Regions from separate parts of the Streptomyces sp. NPDC014727 genome, predicted to be linked through region 2. Evidence: riboswitches for the same ligand, from Rfam matches in the RefSeq annotation. Region 2 holds a riboswitch; each other region holds the start of a gene.
What was found. A riboswitch is a leader RNA that binds a small molecule or an ion and turns the genes downstream of it on or off. The one in region 2 is predicted to bind cobalamin.
Positions count from the first base shown of each region.

Region 1: linked by a shared signal. The riboswitch ahead of ACF1B9_RS07125 (ABC transporter substrate-binding protein) and the one ahead of metE (5-methyltetrahydropteroyltriglutamate--homocysteine S-methyltransferase) in region 2 are both predicted to bind cobalamin.
Region 3: linked by a shared signal. The riboswitch ahead of ACF1B9_RS33075 (ribonucleoside-diphosphate reductase subunit alpha) and the one ahead of metE (5-methyltetrahydropteroyltriglutamate--homocysteine S-methyltransferase) in region 2 are both predicted to bind cobalamin.
Region 4: linked by a shared signal. The riboswitch ahead of ACF1B9_RS00685 (prenyltransferase/squalene oxidase repeat-containing protein) and the one ahead of metE (5-methyltetrahydropteroyltriglutamate--homocysteine S-methyltransferase) in region 2 are both predicted to bind cobalamin.

Region 1 is NZ_JBIBYR010000003.1:235,686-241,353, reverse strand. Features, by position in the region: gene ACF1B9_RS07145 (beta-ketoacyl-[acyl-carrier-protein] synthase family protein) at 1-485, shown strand, start outside; gene ACF1B9_RS07140 (acyl-CoA dehydrogenase) at 499-2,370, shown strand; gene ACF1B9_RS07135 (acyl carrier protein) at 2,631-2,906, shown strand; gene ACF1B9_RS07130 (beta-ketoacyl-[acyl-carrier-protein] synthase family protein) at 2,903-4,126, shown strand; cobalamin riboswitch at 4,204-4,393, shown strand; gene ACF1B9_RS07125 (ABC transporter substrate-binding protein) at 4,485-5,495, shown strand; gene ACF1B9_RS07120 (FecCD family ABC transporter permease) at 5,492-5,668, shown strand, end outside.
Region 2 is NZ_JBIBYR010000008.1:218,700-224,367, reverse strand. Features, by position in the region: gene ACF1B9_RS15780 (hypothetical protein) at 1-83, shown strand, start outside; gene trxA (thioredoxin) at 159-530, opposite strand; gene ACF1B9_RS15770 (dihydrolipoyl dehydrogenase family protein) at 646-2,088, shown strand; gene metE (5-methyltetrahydropteroyltriglutamate--homocysteine S-methyltransferase) at 2,263-4,587, opposite strand; cobalamin riboswitch at 4,753-4,972, opposite strand; gene ACF1B9_RS15760 (histidine phosphatase family protein) at 4,998-5,627, opposite strand.
Region 3 is NZ_JBIBYR010000033.1:70,104-75,771, reverse strand. Features, by position in the region: gene ACF1B9_RS33090 (GntR family transcriptional regulator) at 1-562, shown strand, start outside; gene ACF1B9_RS33085 (DUF3311 domain-containing protein) at 832-1,086, shown strand; gene mctP (monocarboxylate uptake permease MctP) at 1,083-2,720, shown strand; cobalamin riboswitch at 2,892-3,027, shown strand; gene ACF1B9_RS33075 (ribonucleoside-diphosphate reductase subunit alpha) at 3,165-5,576, shown strand; gene ACF1B9_RS33070 (ribonucleotide-diphosphate reductase subunit beta) at 5,576-5,668, shown strand, end outside.
Region 4 is NZ_JBIBYR010000001.1:142,809-148,476, reverse strand. Features, by position in the region: gene ACF1B9_RS00705 (ferredoxin) at 12-245, opposite strand; gene ACF1B9_RS00700 (aldehyde dehydrogenase) at 245-1,705, opposite strand; gene ACF1B9_RS00695 (lipocalin-like domain-containing protein) at 1,950-2,447, shown strand; gene ACF1B9_RS00690 (MBL fold metallo-hydrolase) at 2,821-3,876, shown strand; cobalamin riboswitch at 4,106-4,241, shown strand; gene ACF1B9_RS00685 (prenyltransferase/squalene oxidase repeat-containing protein) at 4,349-5,623, shown strand; gene ACF1B9_RS00680 (SCO2322 family protein) at 5,620-5,668, shown strand, end outside.

The sequences.
Region 1 (5,668 bases), on a different contig from region 2:
CCGATGCCCACCACCCCACGGCCCCGCATCCGGACGGAGCGGGCGCGCGCAGGGCCGTGGGCGCGGCTCTGCGCGAGGCGGGCTGGGCGGCCCACGACGTCGACCACATCAATGCGCACGGCACGTCGACCGCGCTGAACGACGCGATGGAGACCGCGCTCATCTCGGGACTCTTCCCCCACCGCCCCTCGGTGACCGCCCCGAAGGGCGTGCTCGGGCACACCCTCGCCGCGGCCGGGGCGATCGAAGCGGTGGCCACCGTACTGACCCTGGAGCGCGGTCTCGTCCCGCCGATCGCCAATCTGGACTCGTTGCCGGACGGGTTCGACCTCGACTGCGTGGTCAAGGAGCCCCGCACACAGGACGTCGAGCGGGCACTCAGCCACTCCTTCGGCTTCGGCGGACACAACGTCGTGCTCGCCTTCCAGCGGGCCGAAGCGGACGGCCGGTCGCGGACGGCCCCCGGTGTCCTCGCCGCCGACTGATCGTTGTTGTCTCATGACCGCAACGACCGACAGCCTCTCCGCCGACCGGTCCACGGACCTGCTCACCGGCGTGCTCCTCGGCAACGGCTTCCGCCGGGAGCACGCGTTCTGGCAGCGGCTGATCAGCACGGAACCGTTCCGCCGACCGGAGCGCCGCACCCCCGAGGAGCGCCTGCAACTCGCCTACGAGCGGCTCCGGATCCTCAACGACTGCCTGGACAGCGGCGCCAGGCTCGCCGCCGACCTGCGTGCACTCGCGGCCCTGCACGAATGGCTCGGCCCGGTCGACCCGGCACTGACCACGGTGGCGGGCATCCACTACAACCTCTTTCTCGGCAGCCTCCTGGACCACGACGGCGACGGACGGCGTGATCTGTCGGACTTTCTGCGGCTGCGGAGCGTCGGCACCTTTCTCTGTACAGAGGTGGCTCACGGCAACGACGCGGCTGCCGTCGAGACCACGGCCGCCTATGACCGCGAACGCGACGGGTTCGTTCTGCGCACGCCTCACGCGGGCGCCCAGAAGTTCATGCCCAACACCAGTCCGGCGGGCGGGCCCAAGACGGGGCTCGTGGCCGCGCGTCTGCTCGTCGACGGCACCGATCACGGGGTCTTCCTCTTCCTCGTGCCGCTCACCGACGCCGTCCGGGCGCTGCCCGGGGTGCGGGTCCGCAGGCTTCCCACGCGCACGGGGAGCCCGGTGGACCACTGCCTGACCTCCTTCGACGAGGTCTTCGTGGCGCGCGACGCGTTGCTCGGCGGGGACCATGGACGGATCGGTGACGACGGCGAGTTCAGCAGCGCCGTCGGCAACCGCAGGGGCCGCCTCCTCGCGTCGATCGGACGCGTCACCTCCGGCAAGATCTCGATGAGCGCCTGCGCGGTCGGTTCCGCCCGCGCGACGCTCGCGGTCGCCGTGCGCTACGGCGGCCACCGGTACATCACCGGGCCCCGCGGCTCCCGTCGGGTCCCGGTGATCGCCCACCGCAGCCACCACGGCCCGCTCTCCCGTGCCATGGCCACCGTCTTCGCGATGAGCCTGCTGCACCGCCGGGCGCTGGACCGCTGGGAGGCGTGGGTGGACGGACCGGGTCCGGACCGCGAGGAGGCGGAAAGACTGGTCGCCGTCGCCAAGGGGTGGATCACCTGGCAGGCCAGGTCCGTGATCGTCGAATGCCGCGAACGGTGCGGTGCGCAGGCGCTTCTGGAACACAACGGCATGAGCGAACTCATCACGGGGGTGGAAGGCGCCATCACGGCGGAGGGCGACAACCTGGCCATCCACGCGAAGGCGGCCGCGGAAATGCTCTTCGCCACCGAACCGGCCGGCCACGGTGCTCCCTCCGGCGGGGAATCCGGCGACCTCGACGATCCCCGGTTCCTCGGCGGGCTCCTGGCGGCCCTGGAGGGGATCTGGTTCGGCCGGGCCAGGGAGCGGATGAGCCGCGCACCGCACGGCGATCCGCTGGGACGGTGGAACGCCGCGTCCGGGCCGGCCCTGCGTGGCGTCGAGGCGCACGCCCACTGGCAGGCCGCCGAGGCGTACACGGACGCGGTGACCGGTCTTCGGGACGGTCCCGCCCGTGAGCGACTGGTCGACCTGCAGAGGCTGTTCGCACTCGACCGGATCTCCCGGAACAGCGGGGACCTGCTGGCCGCAGGGCATCTGACGGTTGATCAGGTCAATGATCTGCCGGACATCGTGGACCGACTGATCACCGCCGTCGCCGCTCATCTGCCCTCCCTCGTGGACTCCTTCGCGCTGCCGCCGGAACTGCTCGCCGACTGGCCCATCGCGGGGGCCGACTACATCGAGGCGTACGACGATCCGGAGGCCGGCTGGCAGCCGGACGGGGGCCGGGCGACGGTTCGGGGGGAACGGTGAGGACCGTGACAAGAACGGGAACAGCTGTGCGATCCCGCTCGGTGCGGGAGGCGGCCGGAGCCCTCGGTGTCCGCGCTGTGCTGCTGGTCTTCTGGGGTACGGCAGCCGTTCTGTCCCGGTGGTGCACGCGGCCGCGGCAGGGCGGTGGCGAATCGGTTCGGCACAAGGCGTAACTGGAGACACGTCACCCAGTTGATTCGGCGTCGGGACGGTGCCCCCGCCGTCACCGGCAGTCGTACCGAATGATGGAGAGGAAGCTCATGAGTGCCATTCATCCCAAGATCACCGAGGTTCTGACACACACCTTCAAAGTGCCCGCCGTGGAGATCCGTCCGGATTCCACGATGGACAGCCTGGAGATGGACTCCCTCGCCGTCGCCGAGTTCGCCGTGCTCATCAGGGAGACGCTGGGTGGCCAGGGAGACTTCGACAAGCTCCCCAAGGGCGCCACCCTGGCCGAGATCACGCGATTCATCGACGGGGCCGACGGCGGGTCGCCGGTGAGCGGTGCGGCACCGATGAGCAACGCCCGATGAACAGGCCCGTCATCGCCGTCACCGGCCTGGGCATGATCACCCCGGTCGGCAACGACACCGAATCCACCTGGAAGGGCGTGTGTGCCGGAATCTCGCCGGTGCGTACCGTTGCGGCACTCGAAGGCTGCGCGATCGATTTCGCCTGCACGGTCGACGGAATCGATCTGGACGCCGCGGTCGGTGGACGCACCTCGTTCCGGATGGGGAGGTACACCAAGTTCGCCGTTCTCGCCGCCCGGGAGGCGGTCGCCGACGCCGGGCTCGACCCGGCGGAGTGGGAGGGCGGCAGGGTCGCGGTGGTCGTCGGCACCAGCAGCGGGGGCTCCGCCTCACTGACCGAGCAGGCCGTCGTGCTCGACCGGCTCGGGCCCGACGCCACCTCGCCGTCGGGCATCCTGCTCACCATTCCGAACATGCCGGCGGCCGAGATCGCGATCCAGTTGCGGGCGACCGGTCCCAGCATGGCGCCGTGCACCGCCTGTTCGTCCGGCGTCACGGCCCTGTCCGTCGCCCGCGATCTGCTGGTCACCGGGCAGTGCGACATCGCGATCGCCGGAGCCACCGAGTCGATCGTCTATCCGGCCGCCATGGCCGGGTTCGCCCGATCCGGAGCCGGGGCCCGGCGGGACGGCGACGCGGCCGGGCTGTGCCGGCCCTTCGCCGCCGACCGGGCCGGGCTGGTCATGGGCGAGGGCGCCGCCGTCATGGTGCTGGAGCGGGCGGACGACGCCCGTGCCCGGGGCACGGTGCCGCGGGCGCTGGTCGCGGGCACCGGGGCCACCACCGACGCCCACCATCCCATCAGCCCGCATCCGTCCGGCGCGGTGGCCCGGACGGCGGTGGAGATCGCGCTGCGCGACGCCGGCTGGACGGCGGGAGACGTCGAGCACGTCAACGCACACGGCACGGCCACCCCGGTCAACGACGCCACCGAGGCCGCCCTCATCGCCCGGGTCTACCCGCACCGGCCGCCCGTCACCGCCCCGAAGGGCGTCCTGGGGCACTGCATGGGGGCGGCCGGAGCGATCGAGGCCGGACTGACCGTCCTGACGCTGCAACGCGGAATCGTGCCGCCGATCGCCAATCTGGACGCCCCGGCGCCCGAGTTCGACATCAACTGCGTCACCAAGTCTCCCCTGCGGCAGCCCATCCGGCGTGCCGTCAGCCACTCCTTCGGATTCGGCGGACACAACGCCGTGATCGCTCTTCAGGGCCCGTAGGCGCCAGGCAGGTGGTGCGACGGGAAACGGCCCGGCGTACCACCGGCCACACCGCCCGTGAGCTGCGCAGAGGCCCGTGATAGCTTGCCGGAGCCAGTCGAACTCCACGAAGGGGTCAGGGAATCCGGTGAGAATCCGGAACTGACGCGCAGCGGTGAGGGGGACGGGCGGGGCCACGGCCACTGGGAACACCCTCGGGTGTCCTGGGAAGGCGTCCCGTCCGCAGGAACCCGAGTCCGAAGACCTGCTGGCACCTGCGATCCGGTACCGGGCGCAGGACGCCGTACAACGGGCTCCGCGTATGGGCCCAGAGACGCAGAGGGACTCCGTGCCGTCCATATCCAGCCCTGTCCGCACCATGGCCGCTTTCTCGGCGGGACTCGTCCTGCTGACCGCCTGCGGGGGCGGAACAACCAATTCTGCCGCGAAGCCCGGCTCCACCGACGGATACCCGGTGACGCTGAGGAACTGCGGACGCACCGTCACCGTCGAATCCGCACCGCACCGCGCCGTGTCGGTCGACCAGGGATCGACGGAGATCCTGCTCTCCCTCGGCCTCGCCGACCGGCTGGCCGCCACCGCGACCTGGACCGACCCGGTGATGAAGGGGCTGGAGAAGGTCAATGCCGGCGTCCCGAGGATCGCGGACAACCGGCCGTCGTCGGAGAAGGTCCTCGACCAGGAACCCGACTTCATCAGCGCGTCGTTCGAGTCGACGCTCGCCAAGGGCGGTGTCGCCCCGCGCGAACAGTTCGAGGAACTCGGGGTCCCCACCTATGTCTCGCCCGCCGACTGCACCGGCAAGGACAACAGCGGCAGCGGGGACGGCGCCCGTACCGAGCCACTGGCCATGGACAGCGTCTACGACGAGGTGCGCGAACTGGCCCGGGTGTTCGGCGTGGCCGGCCGCGGCGACAAGCTCGTGGCGCAACTGCGGGCCCGGGTGAAGAAGGCGGCCGAGGGCGTCGACGCCTCCGACGCCACCATCCTCTACTGGTTCTCCGACTCCAAGGCCCCCTACCTGGCCGGCTGCTGCGGAGCACCCGGCATCATCACCAGGGAACTCGGCGCCAAGAACGTCTTCGACGACACCCACGACGAATGGCCCCAGATCAGCTGGGAGACCGTCGCCGACCGCGACCCCGACGTCCTCGTCATCGGCGACCTGACCCGTAAGGCACAGACCGCCGAGAGCGCCGCGAAGAAGATCGAATTCCTGGAGTCCAACCCCGTCACCAAGAACATGGACGCCGTCAGGCACCAGCGATACGTCCTGCTGAGCGGCCAGGCCATGAACCCGTCCATCCGGACGGTCGAGGGCGTGGAACGCGTCGCCGCCGGGCTGCGCGCCTTCGGACTCGCGGGATGACGGACACGGGACGCGCCGCGGCCCCGGACACGTCACGGACCTCCGCGGCAGGCGCGCGCGGCGCGACGGGGCCGCGGAAGCTGCGCGGCGGAGTCCTGTGGGGCTGCGGCATCGCGCTGCTCGTGCTGTCCGTCGCGATCGCCGTCACCATCGGCCCCGCCCGTATCTCCGTC
Region 2 (5,668 bases):
ACTACGGCCTCTCGGTCCGGATCAAGGAGCAGGGTGCCGGGAAGAACAACCGGAACGACGCCGAGATCGACGCGGACGGCTGACCGGACCGCTTCCGGCCGTGGTGAGGGGCCCGGCAGTCGACCGGGCCCCTCACCCCGCTTCTGCGCGCGCGGAGCCTACTTCTGCTCCTTCTGCTGCTCCTCGATGGACTTGCGGACCTCGTCCATGTCCAGTTTCCTGGCCTGGCCGATGACGTCCTCCAGCGCGGCCTCCGGCAAGGCGCCGGGCTGTGCGAACACGGCCACATTGTCCCGGACGATCATCAGCGTGGGAATGGAGCGGATCTCGAAGGCCGCCGCCAGCTCCTGCTGCGCCTCCGTGTCGACCTTGGCGAAGACCAGGTCGTCGTGGCGCTCCGAAGCCGCGTCGTAGACCGGCGCGAACTGCCGGCACGGGCCGCACCAGGAAGCCCAGAAGTCGATCAGGACGAAGTCGTTGTCACTGACGACCTGATCGAAGTTTTCCTTGGTGAGCTCGACGGTGCTCATGCTCTGTTACCTCTTCCTGTACCGGCTCGGACCTGTCCGGCACAACGGTGCTCGGACGTGCGCTATTCCGCCTGCCCATGTGGCCGCCGCCCACACCCGCGATCAGACTGTCCTCATGACAGATGCTTCCCTCAACACCGAGTACGACGTCGTGGTGATCGGAGCGGGTCCGGTGGGTGAGAACGTCGCCGACCGGGCGCGTGCCGCCGGACTGAGCACGGCGGTCGTCGAGACGGAACTCGTCGGCGGCGAGTGCTCGTACTGGGCCTGCATGCCCAGCAAGGCCCTGTTGCGCCCCGTCGTCGCCCGCGCGGACGCCCGCCGTGTCCCGGGCCTCAGCGACGCCGTACGGGGACCGCTGGAGACGGCGGCGGTCCTCGCCCACCGCGACGACCAGACCGCGCACTGGAAGGACGACGGGCAGGTCGCCTGGCTGGAGGGCACCGGAGCGGACCTCTACCGCGGCCGGGGCCGGCTCACCGGCGAGAAAGCCGTCTCCGTCACCGCCCTCGACGGCACGGAGCACCGGCTCATCGCCCGGCAGGCCGTCGCCGTGTGCACGGGCAGCCGTGCCGTCGTACCCGCCCTGCCCGGCGTCGACGGGGCCCGTCCCTGGACCAGCCGGGAGGCGACGAGCGCCAAGAAGGTGCCCGGCCGCCTCGTGATCGTCGGAGGAGGTGTGGTCGGGACCGAGATGGCCACGGTCTGGCAGGCCCTCGGTGCCCGCGTGACGATGCTGATCCGCGGCAAGGGACTCCTGCCGAAGATGGAACCCTTCGCGGGAGAGCTGGTCGCGCGGGCGCTGACGGAGGCGGGCGCCGACATCCGTACCGGGGTCACCGCCACCTCCGTACGGCGTACGGCCCCGGACGGGCCGGTCGTCGTGGAGCTGGACGACGGTGAACGCATCGAGGCCGACGAGATCCTCTTCGCCACCGGCCGCGCTCCGCGCACCGATGACCTCGGCCTCGAAACGGTGGGCCTGACACCTGGCTCGTGGCTCACCGTCGACGACAGCTGCCGCGTCGACGGCACCAGCTGGCTCTACGCGGTCGGCGACGTCAACCACCGTGCGCTCCTCACACACCAGGGCAAGTACCAGGCACGCATCGCGGGCGCCGCGATCGCCGCCCGTGCGGCGGGCGACCCGCTGCGGGAGACCGACCGCTGGAGTGCCCACACCGCCACCGCCGACCACGCGGCCGTCCCCCAGGTCGTCTTCACTGACCCCGAGGCGGCCTCGGTCGGCCTCACCCTCGCCGAGGCCGAGCGGGCCGGACACCGCGTACGCGCCGTCGACCACGACCTCGCCGCGGTGGCAGGCTCCGGCCTGTACGCGGACGGCTACCGGGGCCGTGCCCGCATGATCGTGGACCTCGACCGGGAGATCCTGCTCGGTGTCACCTTCGTCGGACCCGGCATCGGTGAACTGCTGCATTCGGCGACGGTCGCGGTCGCGGGCGAGGTCCCCATCGCCCGGCTGTGGCACGCCGTCCCCTCGTATCCGACGATCAGCGAGATCTGGCTGCGCCTGTTGGAGACGTACCGGGACGCGTGAGCTCCGGCCCGCACACGGGCGATATACGCCGACGTACGCGCCCTGCGGTGGCGGCGCGTACGTCGGCCGGGGTATGCCCCCGCGACGGTCGCCCCGCCGTCGGCACGGCCGGGGGGCACGGAGGCGTACTGTGCGCGGCCCGGGACGGGCGCCCGGCCCGGGCCGCGCGGCGGATCAGTGGGCGGTGCCGGCCACCGTCGCCCGTACCTCGACGGCCGCCGAGACCAGGTTCTCCAGCGAGGCGCGCACTTCGGGCCAACCTCGTGTCTTCAGACCGCAGTCGGGATTGACCCACAGCCGTTCGGCCGGAATCGCTTCGAGTCCCTTACGGAGCAGAGCGACCGCCTCAGCCGTGCTCGGCACCCGCGGGGAGTGGATGTCGTACACGCCGGGACCGACCTCCCTCGGGTAGCCGGCCGATGCCAGCTCGTCGGCCACCCGCATGTGGGAGCGGGCCGCCTCCAGACTGATCACATCGGCGTCCAGGTCGGCGATGGCCCGGAGGATGTCGCCGAACTCCGCGTAGCACATGTGCGTATGGATCTGGGTCTCGGGACGGACACCACTGGTGGCCAGCCGGAACGACTCCGTGGCCCAGCGCAGGTACCCGGCGCGGTCGGCGGCCCGCAGCGGCAGTGCCTCGCGCAGAGCGGGCTCGTCGACCTGGATCACGCAACCACCCGCGGTCTCGAGGTCGTTCACCTCGTCCCGCAGTGCGAGGGCGACCTGGCGGGCGGTCTCGCCGAGCGGCTGGTCGTCGCGGACGAAGGACCAGGCGAGCATGGTGACGGGGCCCGTGAGCATGCCCTTGACCGGACGATCGGTGAGCGACCGCGCGTACGCCGTCCAGCGGACCGTCATCGGTTCCGGGCGCGAGACGTCCCCGGCCAGGATCGGCGGCCGGACATACCGTGTGCCGTACGACTGGACCCAGCCGTGCCGGGTGGCGACGTATCCGGTGAGCCGCTCGGCGAAGTACTGCACCATGTCGTCGCGTTCGGGCTCGCCGTGCACCAGCACATCGATGCCCGCCTTCTCCTGGAACGCCAGCACCTCCTGGATCTCGGCCTCGATCCGCCCGTCGTACGTGGCGCTGTCGATGCGTCCGGCCCGCAGATCGGCGCGTGCGGTGCGCAGTTGGGACGTCTGGGGGAACGAACCGATCGTGGTCGTGGGCAGCGGAGGAAGCCGCAGGCGCTCGCGTTGTGCCGCAGCCCGCTGCGGATACGACGTTTCGCGGCGCACGTCGCGCTCCGTGACGGCCGCGGTCCGTGCCCGTACCGCCGCGTCGTGGGTGAGCGCCGATCGGTTGCGCGAGGCCAGATCGGCACGGTTGGCGGCGAGTTCGGCGGCGATCGTGTCCGTGCCCTGCGCGAGCCCCTTGGCCAATGTGGCGATCTCGGCGGACTTCTGCCGCGCGAAGGCCAGCCAGCGGGCCACCTGCGGATCGAGTTCGCGTTCGGCGTTCACATCGAGGGGAACGTGCAGCAGGGAGCAGGAGGCCGCGACATCGACCCGGTCGGCCAGACCGAGCAGGGTGCCGAGCGTGGCCAGGGACCGCTGGTGGTCGTTGATCCACACGTTGCGGCCGTCGACGACTCCGGCGACCAGCCGCTTGCCCCGCAGACCGCCGACCGCGGCGAGATCCGGCAGATTGGCGGACGCCGGACCGGTGAAGTCGAGCGCGAGTCCGTCGACCGGCGCCTTCGCCAGAACGCCGAGGGCCTCGCCGAGCCGGTCGAAGTAGGAGGCGACGAGGAGCCGCGGCCGGTCGGCGAGCGCGCCGAGGCAACGGTAGGCGTGCGCGGTGGCGTCGAGCTCCGCCGCGGTGCGGTCCTGGACCAGCGCCGGCTCGTCGAGCTGCACCCACCCGGCGCCGGCCGCGCGCAGATCGGCCAGCACCTGCGCGTACACCGGCAGCAGTCGGTCGAGCAGCGTCAGCGGTTCGAAGTCGGCGGCGATGCCCGGAGCGGGCTTGGCCAGCAACAGATACGTCACCGGGCCGACGAGCACCGGTCGGGGGCTGAGCCCGAGGGCCAGCGCCTCCTCGAACTCCGCCACCTGCTTGGCGGAGTCGGCGGTGAAGACGGTGTCGGGACCGAGTTCCGGCACCAGGTAGTGGTAGTTCGTGTCGAACCACTTGGTCATTTCGAGCGGCGCCACGTCCTGCGTCCCGCGTGCCATCGCGAAATAGCCGTCCAGCCCGTCGGCTTCGACGGCGTCGCGGTGCCTGGTGGGTACGGCACCGACCATCACGCTGGTGTCCAGTACGTGGTCGTAATACGAGAAGTCACCGGTCGGGACCTCGTGGATGCCGTCGTCGACGAGCCGGAGCCAGTTGGCGCGGCGCAGGCCGGCGGCGGTCTCCCGCAGACCGGCCGCGGTGACACGGCCCTTCCAGTACCCCTCGACGGCCCTCTTCAGTTCCCGGTCTGCCCCTTGGCGGGGACAGCCGTACACGGTGGCCCGGGCTGCCGCGGCTGCGGACTTGCTGGTCACGGAACTCTCCTTCGCGAGCGTGTGTCCTGGTACGACCCCGGGACGGGTCGAAGGCGCGAAGGGAGGACGGATCGGACGGAACCGCGGCGTCGTGCCGACGCGCGTGTGCCCTGCCCGATCCGTACGCCGACCCGCCCACGAGGTCACCGGGATCACCGTGCGCGTCCGACGCGCACGGGCACTGGCAGGTCTTCGGACTCGCGGGCACGTCTCGCGCACGAGACACCTACTGGCCGTCGCTTCCCGGAGCCCGTTCAGGGTCCAGTGCTTGATGACGGCGGTCGTTCCCACTCACCGCTGCGGGGCAGTCCCGGATTCCCACCGGGTTCCCTCTTGCGACGCGTCTGTCTGGCGGACAGGGCGAACCAGCTGCGCCATCAGACTATGCGCTGACCGCGGCCCCTGGCACCTCAGTTGTCCCCGCGAGTGGTGGCGGACCGCGGAAGCCGGCCCTGCGGAGCGGGGGACAGCGGCCGGCCGCAGCGCAGGTTCCACCGTCCCGAGCGGCCGCTGAGCCCGGTCAGGGTGAGCGGGGCGACATCCAGCCGCCAGAACGCCTCCGCCGGCAGAGCGAGTGCCCATACGACCATCGCCCGCACCACGGCAGGCTCTACGACCGCCAGCACGCGACTGCCCTCCTCGCCGTCCCCGGACTCGAGCGCCTCCAGCAGGCCGCCGATCCTGGCGCAGAACTTCAGCAACGATTCGCCGCCGTGCGGAGCCGCCGACGGATCGGTCATCCAGAGCGACACCGCGTCCGGCTCGCTGCTGCTCACCTCGGCCAGTCTCCGTCCGCTCCAGCGCCCCATGTCCCAGCCACGGAGCGCGGGTTCGGGCCCGGCGCGCAACCCCAGCGCGTCGGCGGTCCCGGCACACCGTTCGGACGGCCCTCGCACATACCGGTCGGCCGGTGGCACCGCCGCGGCGGCGGCACGGGCCCGCCGGGCCCCGGCCGCGTCCAGCGGGGCATCGTCGTCCATGCGGGCCTCGCGCAGCGCGGCGTTGAGCGCCGGTGAGATCAACATCAGCTGTACCGTCATGGCCCGGTCTACTCCCTGAACTGTGGCCTCGCCTCTCGCGT
Region 3 (5,668 bases), on a different contig from region 2:
GGTCGTCGAGGGCCGGCTGGAGCGCATCCAGGGCAAGGGCACCTTCGTCGCCAAGCCGAAGGTCTCGCAAGCCCTGCAACTCACCTCGTACACCGAGGACATGCGTGCCCAGGGGTTGGAACCGACGTCCCAGTTGCTGGACATCGGCTATGTCACGGCCGACGACACACTCGCCGGGCTGCTCGACATCACGGCCGGTGGCCGCGTGCTGCGGATCGAGCGGCTGCGGCTCGCCAGCGGGGAGCCGATGGCGATCGAGACCACGCATCTCTCGGCCAAACGCTTTCCCGCGCTGCGCCGTTCGCTGGTGAAGTACACCTCGCTCTACACCGCGCTGGCCGAGGTGTACGACGTCCGGCTGGCCGAGGCCGAGGAGACCATCGAGACCTCGCTCGCCACCCCGCGCGAGGCCGGACTGCTCGGTACGGATGTGGGCCTGCCGATGCTGATGCTGTCCCGGCACTCGCTGGATGGGCGGGGCGAGCCGGTGGAGTGGGTGCGCTCGGTCTACCGCGGCGACCGGTACAAGTTCGTGGCGCGCCTGAAGCGGCCGACGGACTGACCCCGGGTGCGGCGGCCGACCGGTTCCGGCCCTTGCGTCCCCGCACATGACCGTCGACGGCCTCCGTGGAACGCATCGCTCCACGGGGGCCGTTCGTCTGCCTCCGCACAGGCCGACTCTCGCACGTTCGGCAACATTCCGAACATGAGATCCCGTTCACGGGACCGTTGTCGGACCGCAATGCGGACAGGGGGTGACGGTGACCGGAATCCTCCCCTAGATTTCCTGCGCATTACACCAGGTGATCAGCGAGGGGACGGAGTCACCGCATGGCAGCAGACCCTGAAGGAAAACCGCCCACCATCACGCCCGTTCGGGTGGTCATCGCCCTCTGCCTCGTCGCGCCGTTCGTGGCGATGCTCTGGGTGAGTTCGTACGCGAAGGTGGACCCCACCTTCATCGGCATCCCGTTCTTCTACTGGTACCAGATGCTCTGGGTGCTGATCTCCACCGCGCTCACGATGGTCGCGTACAAGCTGTGGCAGCGTGACCAGCGCGCCCGCAAGGGGGGTGCGTCGGCATGAAGGACGGCGTGAACGGCGTCGCTCTCGGCGTCTTCATCTTCTTCTTCCTGGCCGTCACGGTCATGGGCTTCCTGGCGGCGCGCTGGCGCAAGGCCGAGAACGAGGCCAGCCTCGACGAATGGGGCCTGGGCGGACGGTCGTTCGGCACCTGGGTCACCTGGTTCCTGCTCGGCGGCGACCTGTACACCGCGTACACCTTCGTCGCCGTGCCCGCGGCGATCTACGCGGCGGGCGCGGCCGGCTTCTTCGCCGTGCCGTACACCATCCTCGTGTACCCGCTGATCTTCACCTTCCTGCCGCGGCTGTGGTCCGTCTCGCACAAGCACGGGTACGTCACCACCTCGGACTTCGTCCGCGGACGCTTCGGCTCGAAGGGCCTCTCGCTGGCGGTCGCCGTCACCGGCATCCTCGCCACGATGCCGTACATCGCGCTCCAGCTCGTCGGCATCCAGGCGGTGCTGGACGTGATGGGTGTCGGCGGCGGCGAGAACACCCACTGGTTCATCAAGGACCTGCCGCTGCTGATCGCGTTCGCGGTGCTCGCCGCGTACACCTACTCGTCCGGGCTGCGGGCACCCGCGCTGATCGCGTTCGTCAAGGACGGGTTGATCTACCTCGTCATCGCGGTGGCGATCATCTACATCCCGATCAAGCTCGGCGGCTTCGACGAGATCTTCGCCAAGGCGGGCGAGGCGTTCTCGCAGACCAACCCGGCGACCGGCAAGCCGCGCGGGGCGCTCGCACCCGGCGAGGCGGGCCAATGGGGTTACGCCACCCTGGCGTTGGGCTCGGCGCTCGCGCTCTTCATGTATCCGCACTCGATCACGGCGACGCTCTCCAGCCGCAGCCGCAACGTGATCCGGCGCAACACCACGATCCTGCCGCTGTACTCGCTGATGCTGGGCCTGCTCGCGCTGCTCGGCTTCATGGCGATCGCCGCCGGGATCAAGGTGGACAACGGGCAGTTGGCCATCCCTCAGCTGTTCGAGAACATGTTCCCCGACTGGTTCGCGGGGGTCGCGTTCGCCGCCATCGGCATCGGCGCGCTGGTGCCCGCCGCGATCATGTCGATCGCCGCCGCGAACCTGTTCACCCGCAACATCTACAAGGACTTCCTGAAGCCGGACGCGACCCCGGAGCAGGAGACCAAGGTCTCCAAGCTGGTGTCCCTGCTGGTGAAGGTCGGTGCGCTCGCCTTCGTCCTCACCATGGACAAGACGGTGGCGATCAACTTCCAGCTGCTCGGCGGGATCTGGATCCTCCAGACGATGCCGGCCCTGGTCGGCGGCCTGTTCACCCGCTGGTTCCACCGCTGGGCACTGCTCGCGGGCTGGGCGGTGGGCATGGTGTACGGCACGGTGGCCGCGTACGGGGTCGCCAGCCCGACCCAGGCGCACTTCGGCGGTTCGTCCAAGGAGATCCCGGGCATCGGCGAGATCGGCTACATCGGTCTCACGGCGTTCGTGCTGAACGTCGTGGTGACGGTGGTGCTCACCTTCGTCCTGAACGCCGTGAAGGCGCCCGCCGGAATCGACGAGACCTCGCCGGCCGACTACACGGCCGACGCGGGCGACAAGGGCGTCCAGGTGGAGCTCCCGCCGGCCACGGCCGGAGCTCCGGGTGGCGGCCACTGACGAGCGCTCCGACACCGGCCGGCGGCCCGCCGAGCCCCCTCCTGCGGGGCTCGGCGGGCCGTCCGCGTGATCGGGTGCCCCGGGCTCCGAACAGGGCCGTACAGCTCGTTCTACGGGCCCGGCCCACGTTGCACGACACAACATGTGGGGGCTGCCTCATCGGGCGGCCCCCACATGTATGCTCATGCTCGCTGTCGCCGCAGGGGAATCCGGTGCGAATCCGGAACTGTCCCGCAACGGTGTGTTCGGTGCGCTTTTGCGCACCCCCGAGTAAGTCCGAGGACCTGCCGACAGCGCATCCGGCTCGACCGAACCGGATGCCAGACGTCCGGGCCTCGCGGATGGGCCGGTGGACGCCGTACGGAGTGCTGCCCCGCTGGGGCCCGCCTCTGCCCGGCTGCCCCGTTCCCCGCCGGCCCCGAGCCGAGCGAGGGAGAGCACCACGTGACCATCGCGCCAGCCGATCCGGCTTCAGTCGCCGTGTCCGAAGCGGCCGAGTCCGAGGGGACCGCACACGACGGACCGGGGACCGCACTGCTGCGGACCCTGACCGACCTCACCGTCGATCTGCCCGACACCGACCCCGGTCGTGTCGCCGCCGCCGCGCTGCGCGGCCGCAGCGCCCGGTCGGACGAGGCCGAGCTGCGCTCGCTGGCCACCGAGGCCGCCGCGGGGCTGATCTCCGAGGACCCCGCCTACTCCCGGCTCGCCGCCAGGCTCCTGACCCGCACCATCGCGGACGAGGCGATCGGCCAGGGCGCGGTCACCTTCTCCGCCTCCGTCGCCGTCGGGCACCGCGAGGGCCTGATCGCGGACCGTACCGCCGAGTTCGTCGCGCTGCACGCGGACGCCCTCGACGCGCTGGTGGAACGCTCGCTCGCCGACGCCGCCGACGACCGGTTCGGTTACTTCGGGCTGCGGACCCTGCACAGCCGCTATCTGCTGCGCCACCCGCACACCCGCCAGGTCATCGAGACGCCCCAGCACTTCATGCTGCGGGTCGCGTCCGGTCTCGCCGAGGACGATTCGCAGCGCGCCCTGGACGAAGTGGCCGCGCTGTACGGGCTGATGAGCCGGCTCGACTATCTGCCCTCCTCGCCGACCCTGTTCAACTCCGGTACGCGGCACCCGCAGATGTCCTCCTGCTATCTGTTGGACTCCCCGCTCGACGAGCTCGACTCGATCTACGACCGCTACCACCAGGTGGCGCGGCTCTCGAAGCACGCGGGCGGCATCGGGCTCTCGTACTCCCGTATCCGCGCCCGCGGTTCGCTGATCCGAGGCACCAACGGGCACTCCAACGGCATCGTGCCGTTCCTGAAGACGCTCGACGCCTCCGTCGCCGCGGTCAACCAGGGCGGCCGCCGCAAGGGCGCCGCCGCCGTCTACCTGGAGACCTGGCACGCGGACATCGAGGAGTTCCTGGAGCTGCGCGACAACACGGGCGAGGACCAGCGACGTACGCACAACCTCAACCTGGCGCACTGGATCCCGGACGAGTTCATGCGCCGGGTCGACGCGGACGGCGACTGGTCGCTGTTCTCGCCCGCGGACGTGCCCGAGCTGGTCGACCTGTGGGGCGACGACTTCGACGCCGCGTACCGGGCCGCCGAGGCCAAGGGGCTGGCCCGCAAGTCGATGCCGGCCCGCGAGCTGTACGGCCGGATGATGCGTACCCTCGCGCAGACCGGCCAGGGCTGGATGACGTTCAAGGACGCCTCCAACCGGACCGCGAACCAGACCGCCGAGCCGGGCCGCGTCGTCCACTCCTCGAATCTGTGCACCGAGATCCTCGAAGTCACCGATGACGGCGAGACGGCCGTCTGCAACCTGGGTTCGGTCAACCTCGGCGCGTTCGTCGCCGACGGCACCATCGACTGGGAGCGGCTGGACGCCACCGTCCGGACCGCCGTGACCTTCCTCGACCGGGTCGTCGACATCAATTTCTACCCGACCGAGCAGGCCGGCCGGTCCAACGCGAAGTGGCGCCCGGTCGGTCTGGGTGCGATGGGTCTGCAGGATGTCTTCTTCCAGCTGCGGCTGCCGTTCGACTCCCCCGAGGCGCGCGCGCTCTCCACCAGGATCTCCGAGCGGATCATGCTCGCGGCGTACGAGGCGTCCTGCGAGCTCGCCGAGCGGTCGGGCCCGCTGCCCGCCTGGGCCGAGACGCGTGCCGCGCGCGGGGTGCTGCACCCCGACCACTACGACACCGAGCTGAACTGGCCGGAGCGCTGGGACGCGCTGCGCGCCCGCGTCGCGAGGAGCGGCATGCGCAACTCGCTGCTGCTCGCCATCGCGCCCACGGCGACGATCGCCTCGATCGCAGGTGTGTACGAGTGCATCGAGCCGCAGGTCTCCAACCTCTTCAAGCGCGAGACGCTCAGCGGCGAGTTCCTCCAGGTCAACGCGTATCTGGTGGAGGAGCTGAAGCAGCTCGGCGTGTGGGACGCACGGACCCGTGAGGCACTGCGCGACGCGAGCGGCTCCGTGCAGGGCTTCGCCTGGATCCCCGAGGACGTGCGGGCGCTGTACCGCACGGCGTGGGAGATCCCGCAGCGCGGACTGATCGACATGGCGGCGGCCCGTACGCCGTTCCTCGACCAGAGCCAGTCGCTGAACCTCTTCATGGAGACGCCGACGATCGGCAAGCTCTCCTCGATGTACGCGTACGCCTGGAAGCAGGGGCTGAAGACGACGTACTACCTGCGCTCACGCCCGGCGACCCGGATCGCCCGTGCGGCCTCCGGCCGGGCCGCGGCCACCGCCCCCATCCCCGTACAGCAGGCTTCGACGCCCGACGCCGACGCGATCGCCTGCTCCCTGGAAAACCCCGAGTCCTGCGAGGCCTGCCAGTGATGAGCTCCACCGACTCCGAGAAGAACCTGCTCGACCCCGGCTTCGAGCTGACCCTGCGGCCCATGCGCTACCCGGACTTCTACGAGCGCTAC
Region 4 (5,668 bases), on a different contig from region 2:
GGCCGCCCCTTTCAGTCCTCCGGCGGGAAGACGACCTCCCCCGAGCCGATCAGCGTGATCGTGATCGCCTCGACCGGGCATCCCTCGGCCGCCGCGAGCACCCGCTCGTTGGCGTCGGTCTCCGGGGCCGACGGACGGGACTGCCGGGCGGAATCCAGCGCGAATCCTCCCGGGGCGTGGTTCACGCACATTCCGGAACCGATGCAGACCCCGCGGTCGACCTCCACGGCCCAGCGGTCCCCCATCACGCCCCCTCGTATCCGGCCGGCAGATGAATCATCTTGTGCTCGAAGTACTCGGCGTATCCCTCGGGCCCGAACTCCCGTCCCAGACCGGAGTTCTTGTAGCCGCCGAAGGGACCGAGCATGTCGAGGCTGAAGGTGTTGACGCTGTACGTGCCCGTTCTGACCCGGCGGGCGATGTCGATGCCGCGCTCGGTGTCGGCGGTCCAGACGCTGCCGCTGAGGCCGTACTCGGAGTCGTCGGCGATCCGTACGGCCTCGTCCTCGTCACCGTACGGCAGGAGGCAGATGACGGGACCGAAGATCTCCTCGCGGGCGACGCGCATGGAGTTGTCGACGTCACCGAAGAGGGTCGGCTCCACGTACCAGCCCCGGTCCTGGGACGCCGGACGCCCGCCGCCGGTGAGGATCTTGGCGCCCTCGTCCTGGCCGATCCTGATGTAGTCGAGCGACCGCTGCTGCTGGCGCCGCGCGACGAGGGGGCCGAGTTCGGTGGCGGGATCGAGCGGGTCGCCGACCCGCAGCGCGCTCGCGGCAGCGGCGAACGCCTCGGCCGTCTCGTCGTAGCGGGAGCGCGGAACGAGGATCCGGGTCTGGGCGACGCACGCCTGGCCGTTGATCATCCAGGCGAAGGGAACGATCCCGGCGACGGCCGTCTCCAGATCGGCGTCCGGGAGGATCACGGCGGCGGACTTGCCGCCCAGTTCCAGTGTGACACGGGTGAGGTTGCGGGAGGCCACCTCCATCACCCGCCGCCCGGCGGCCACGGAGCCGGTGAACGACACCTTGTCGACGCCGGTGTGCCCCACCAGGTACTCGCTGACCTCGCGGTCGGCGGGCAGGATCGACAGCACCCCCTCGGGCAGCCCGGCCCCGGCCGCGATGTCGGCCAGGATGTAGGCGTCCAGCGGGGATTCGGGCGAGACCTTGAGCACGGCGGAGCAGCCGGCCAGCAGCGCGGGCGCGAGCTTCGCGGCGGCGGTGAACTGCGGAACGTTCCACGGCACCACCGCCGCGACCACCCCGACCGGCTCCCTGCGCACCAGCAGCGGCCCGAGAGCACCGTCCCGGCGCTCCTCGTACGGGAAGGTGCGGGCGACGGTGATCGCCGCGTCCCACACCATCATCGCGGCGAGCGCCTGCACCATGACGCTCGACGTGTACGGAGTGCCGTTCTCCGAGCTGATGACCCGGGCGATCTCCTCGTACCGCGCGGCGAACGCGTCCTTGATCCGGGTGATCACCGCGATCCGCTCGTCCAGGGTCATCCGCGGCCAGGGCCCCTCGTCGAACGCCCGCCGGGCGGCGGCGACGGCCCGGTCCACATCCCCCTCGCAGGCGTGCGGCACCCGGCCGATGACCTGTTCGGTGTGGGGCGATACGACCTCGATGACATCCCGGCCCAGCGGATCGACCAACTCCCCGCCGATGAACAGTTTTCCGTGTTCGACAAGCTCGGTCATGGCTGCTGCCTCCCGCGACCCGGCACGTTACCTGACTCCGTGTCAGAACTGATACCAGTTCCAGTTCCAGGAGTCCACGGCTTCGACAACGCGCGCGGCCGGACGGCCGTCGTCGCGCCACCCGGGCTTTCGCGGCACACGACTCGCTTCCCCGGTGTGCCGCACGGGTAGGGACGAGAACGACCCCGTCCCCCACGCACCCGCTCCAGAAGTTCCGAATTCCACCAGCTCAGAAGGGAAACACGTGTACGCCCCATCCCGCACCGAACCGGATCACCCGTCCACCCCCGGGCCAGTCACCTCCGAACACCCCCTCGTGGGCGCCTGGTTGCTGAGCACCGTCGCCATCATGGGCGCCACCGGCGACACGCTCGAACACCCCCTCGGGCAGAGTCCGACAGGACTGATCACCTATACCGCCGACGGCCACATGTCGGTGAGCATGCTGAACCCGGAGGCCGAGTCCTCCCCGGAGGAGGGGACGGCCGGACCGGTCGACACCGCGACCCTGTTCAGGACTTCTCCTTACCTGGGATACGCGGGCACCTACGAGGTGACGGGCGACCTGGTCGTCCACCATCTGCACGTGGCGTCCTTGCGCCCGTGGGTCGGCACCAGGCAGGAGCGCCGGTGGCGGGTGGAGGGGGACCGATTAACCCTGCTCCCCCCGACCGAGGGAACCGGCGACGGAGCGCGCACCCCGCGACTCGTGTGGCACCGTCCGGCCAAGGGCGCCGCATGAGCGACGAGTGATCCGGGTCACCGGCCGCCCGGCCGGTGACCCGGACCCACTGCCCGGCGCGGGGCTCCGACCGTACGGACCGCCCCGCGCCGACGCGTGAACCGTGGCCCGCGCGGCGCGCGACGGGCGCGGGCCACGGGCGGAAACACGGGGCGGCCCGCGCCCAACACCCACCGGCGCGGTCGTCCCGCGAGCCGTCGGCGGCCGCCCGCAATCCCGTGCACCCCGAACTCCCGGGGTACGCCGGGCAGATGGACGTACCGACAGATGGTCGACCGGGGCTACTACTGAAACAAGTTCTCGTTACAGTGGGCGCGGTGCGCCGCACGCCATACGTCCGGTGCCTCAGGCCTCGAAGAGAGATGAGGAGCCCATGACGCAGGTGACCGACCATGGCGGGGGCGTGCACAGCATCAAGGTCCCCATCCCGGACAATCCGCTCGGCCACACCCTCGTCCATGTCCTCGACACCGATCGCGGGCCGGTCCTGATCGACACGGGCTGGGACGATCCGGAGGCGTGGGACACCCTCACCGCCGGGCTCGACGCCATCGGTACGGGCATCGGCGACATCCACGGTGTGGTCATCACCCATCACCACCCCGACCACCACGGCCTCTCCGGCCAGGTGCGCGAGGCCTCCGGGGCCTGGATCGCCATGCACGCGGCGGACGCCGCGATCGTGCGCCGCACCCGGGAGGCCCGGCCCGGCACCTGGCTGGCGTACCTCTTGACGAAGCTCACCGCGGTCGGTGCGCCCCAGGAGCATCTCGCGCCGCTGCGGGCCGCGGTCGAGGGCGGTCGGATGCGCACACTGCCGGGGCTGCGGTCCGCGCTCCCGGACCGGGAGATCGTTCCGGGTGAGCTCCTCGGCCTGGCGGGCCGCCGACTGCGGGCGATCTGGACTCCGGGGCACACGCCCGGTCATGTCTGTCTGCATCTGGAGGAGGAGCATCCGGGGAATCTGCCGGGCCGGGGGCGGCTGTTCTCGGGGGATCATCTGCTGCCGGGGATCAGCCCGCACATCGGGCTGTACGAGGACCCGGACACCGCGCCGGGCACCGCCCCCTCCGCCGGGGGAGACCCCATCGGTGACTACCTCGGCTCGCTGGAGCACATCGGCCGGCTCGGCGTGGCGGAGGTGCTGCCCGCCCACCAGTACGCATTCACGGACGCCGCGCGGCGCGTACGGGAACTCCTGGACCATCACGAGGAACGGCTGACCGGACTGCTCAAGCTGCTGGCCACCCCGCTCACGCCGTGGGAGCTGGCCGAGCGGATGGAGTGGAACCGGCCGTGGGAGCAGATCTCGCACGGTTCACGGAACATCGCCGTCTCGGAGGCCGAGGCGCATCTGCGGCGACTGGTCAGGCTGGGGCGCGCGGAGGCGGTGGCGGGGAGCGAGCCGGTGACGTACATCGCGGTGTGAAGGGCGCGGCGGGCCGTCGGGCAGGGAGCTCGTTCACCCTCTCCCGGGCACCCCGGGCACCCCGGGCACCGGCACGGGCCGGGCTTCCGGCGAGCGCGGTGAAGCCGTCGCCCGTCGGGCCCCCGGGGCCGCGGGGAGCCGTCGCCCGTCGGGCCCCCGGGGCCGCGGGGAGCCGTCGCCCGTCCCGTGGGGGACGAGCCCCCGGACGGCCCCGGAACCCGTCCGGCCCCGCCCGGTAGAGTGTGCGGGTCGTCATCATGCCCGTTCAGGGGGAAGCCGGTGCGAATCCGGCGCTGACCACGCAGCCGTGAACCGTCGTCGCAGACGGTGAGTCGGAATGCCCTGTCCGCGGTCGTGACCGGCTCGCGACCTCCGGAACCCCGGTGGTCGGCACCGTCGAGGTATACGGAGCCGGAGCCTGGTGCCTGAGCGTGCCTGTGCCCGGTTCCCCGCAGGAGAGGCCCCGCCCGCCATGACCGTACGCCGCAGCGCGGCATCGCTCGCCGCCATCGCCACCGTGCTCTGTGCGGCCGCTGCCCCGGTCGCGGTGGCGGCGCCGTCCCCTTCCCCCTCGCCGTCCGCTGCCCTGCCGTCCGGGCTGTACGGCACGAAGGACCCGACCTACGACGGTGTCTGGCGGCAGTCGCTGGCCTTCCTCGCCCAGCGGCTGGAGGGCGTCACGCCCGCGACGGAGTCGGTGGACTGGCTGATCGCCCAGCAGTGCGGCAACGGCGCCTACGCCGCGTACCGGCCCGACGTCTCCCGGCCCTGCACCGGGAAGACGGTGCTGGACACCAATGCCACCGCGGCCGCCGTCCAGGCGTTCGTCGAGGTGGGCGGGCACCGGGACACCGTGAACAACTCGGTCCGCTGGCTGAAGTCCGTACAGAACGAGGACGGCGGCTGGGGCTACACCGCCGGCGCGCCCAGCGACGCCAACTCCACCTCGCTGGTGATCGGCGCCCTCGCCCGGCAGGGCCAGCGGCTCGCGGACATCACCACCCCGAACGGCAAGACCCCCTACTCCCCGCTGCTCGCGCTCGCGATCCCGTGCGGCGGCAAGGACGGCGGCGCCTTCGCCTACCAGCCCGACAAGGCCGGCAAGCTCGCCGCCAACGCGGACGCCACCGCCGCCGCCGTGCTCGGCACGATGGGCAAGGCCCTGGCCGTCGGGAACAACGCCGCGACCAAGGGGACCAGCTGCCACCCGGGGTCCGGTCTCACGCCCGAGCAGGCCGCCCAGAACGGCGCCCACTACCTCGCGAACGCCCTCGCCACGAGCGGCCACCTCGACCTGGCCCCGATGCCGGGCGCCTCCGACACCACCCCGCAGCCCGACTTCGGCAACACCGCGGACGCGGTCGTCGCCCTGTCCGCGGCGGGCCACCAGGACAAGGCCGCCAAGGCCGTGGCCTGGCTGAAGAAGAACTCGGGCCCCTGGGCCGAGCAGAACGGTCCCGCCGCCTACGCCCAGCTGGTCCTGGCCGCGCACGCGACCGGCTCCGACGCCCGCGACTTCAACGGCGTCAACCTGGTCGACCGGCTGAACGCGACCGGTCCCGCGCCCGCGGCCGTCACGACGCCCGACCCGTCCGCCGACACCGGGTACGAGGCCACGGAGAAGGACCAGGTGCACAGCGGCGACGACGTGATCGGCGGCGTGTGGTGGTTCATCGGCATCGGCCTCGTCGTCGCTGCGGCCGCGGCCTTCCTGATCAGCGGCCGGCGCAAGAACCGGCAGCTGTGAGGCGGGCGGGAAGGGCCACCGCGCTGCTGGTGGCCCTGGCTGCCG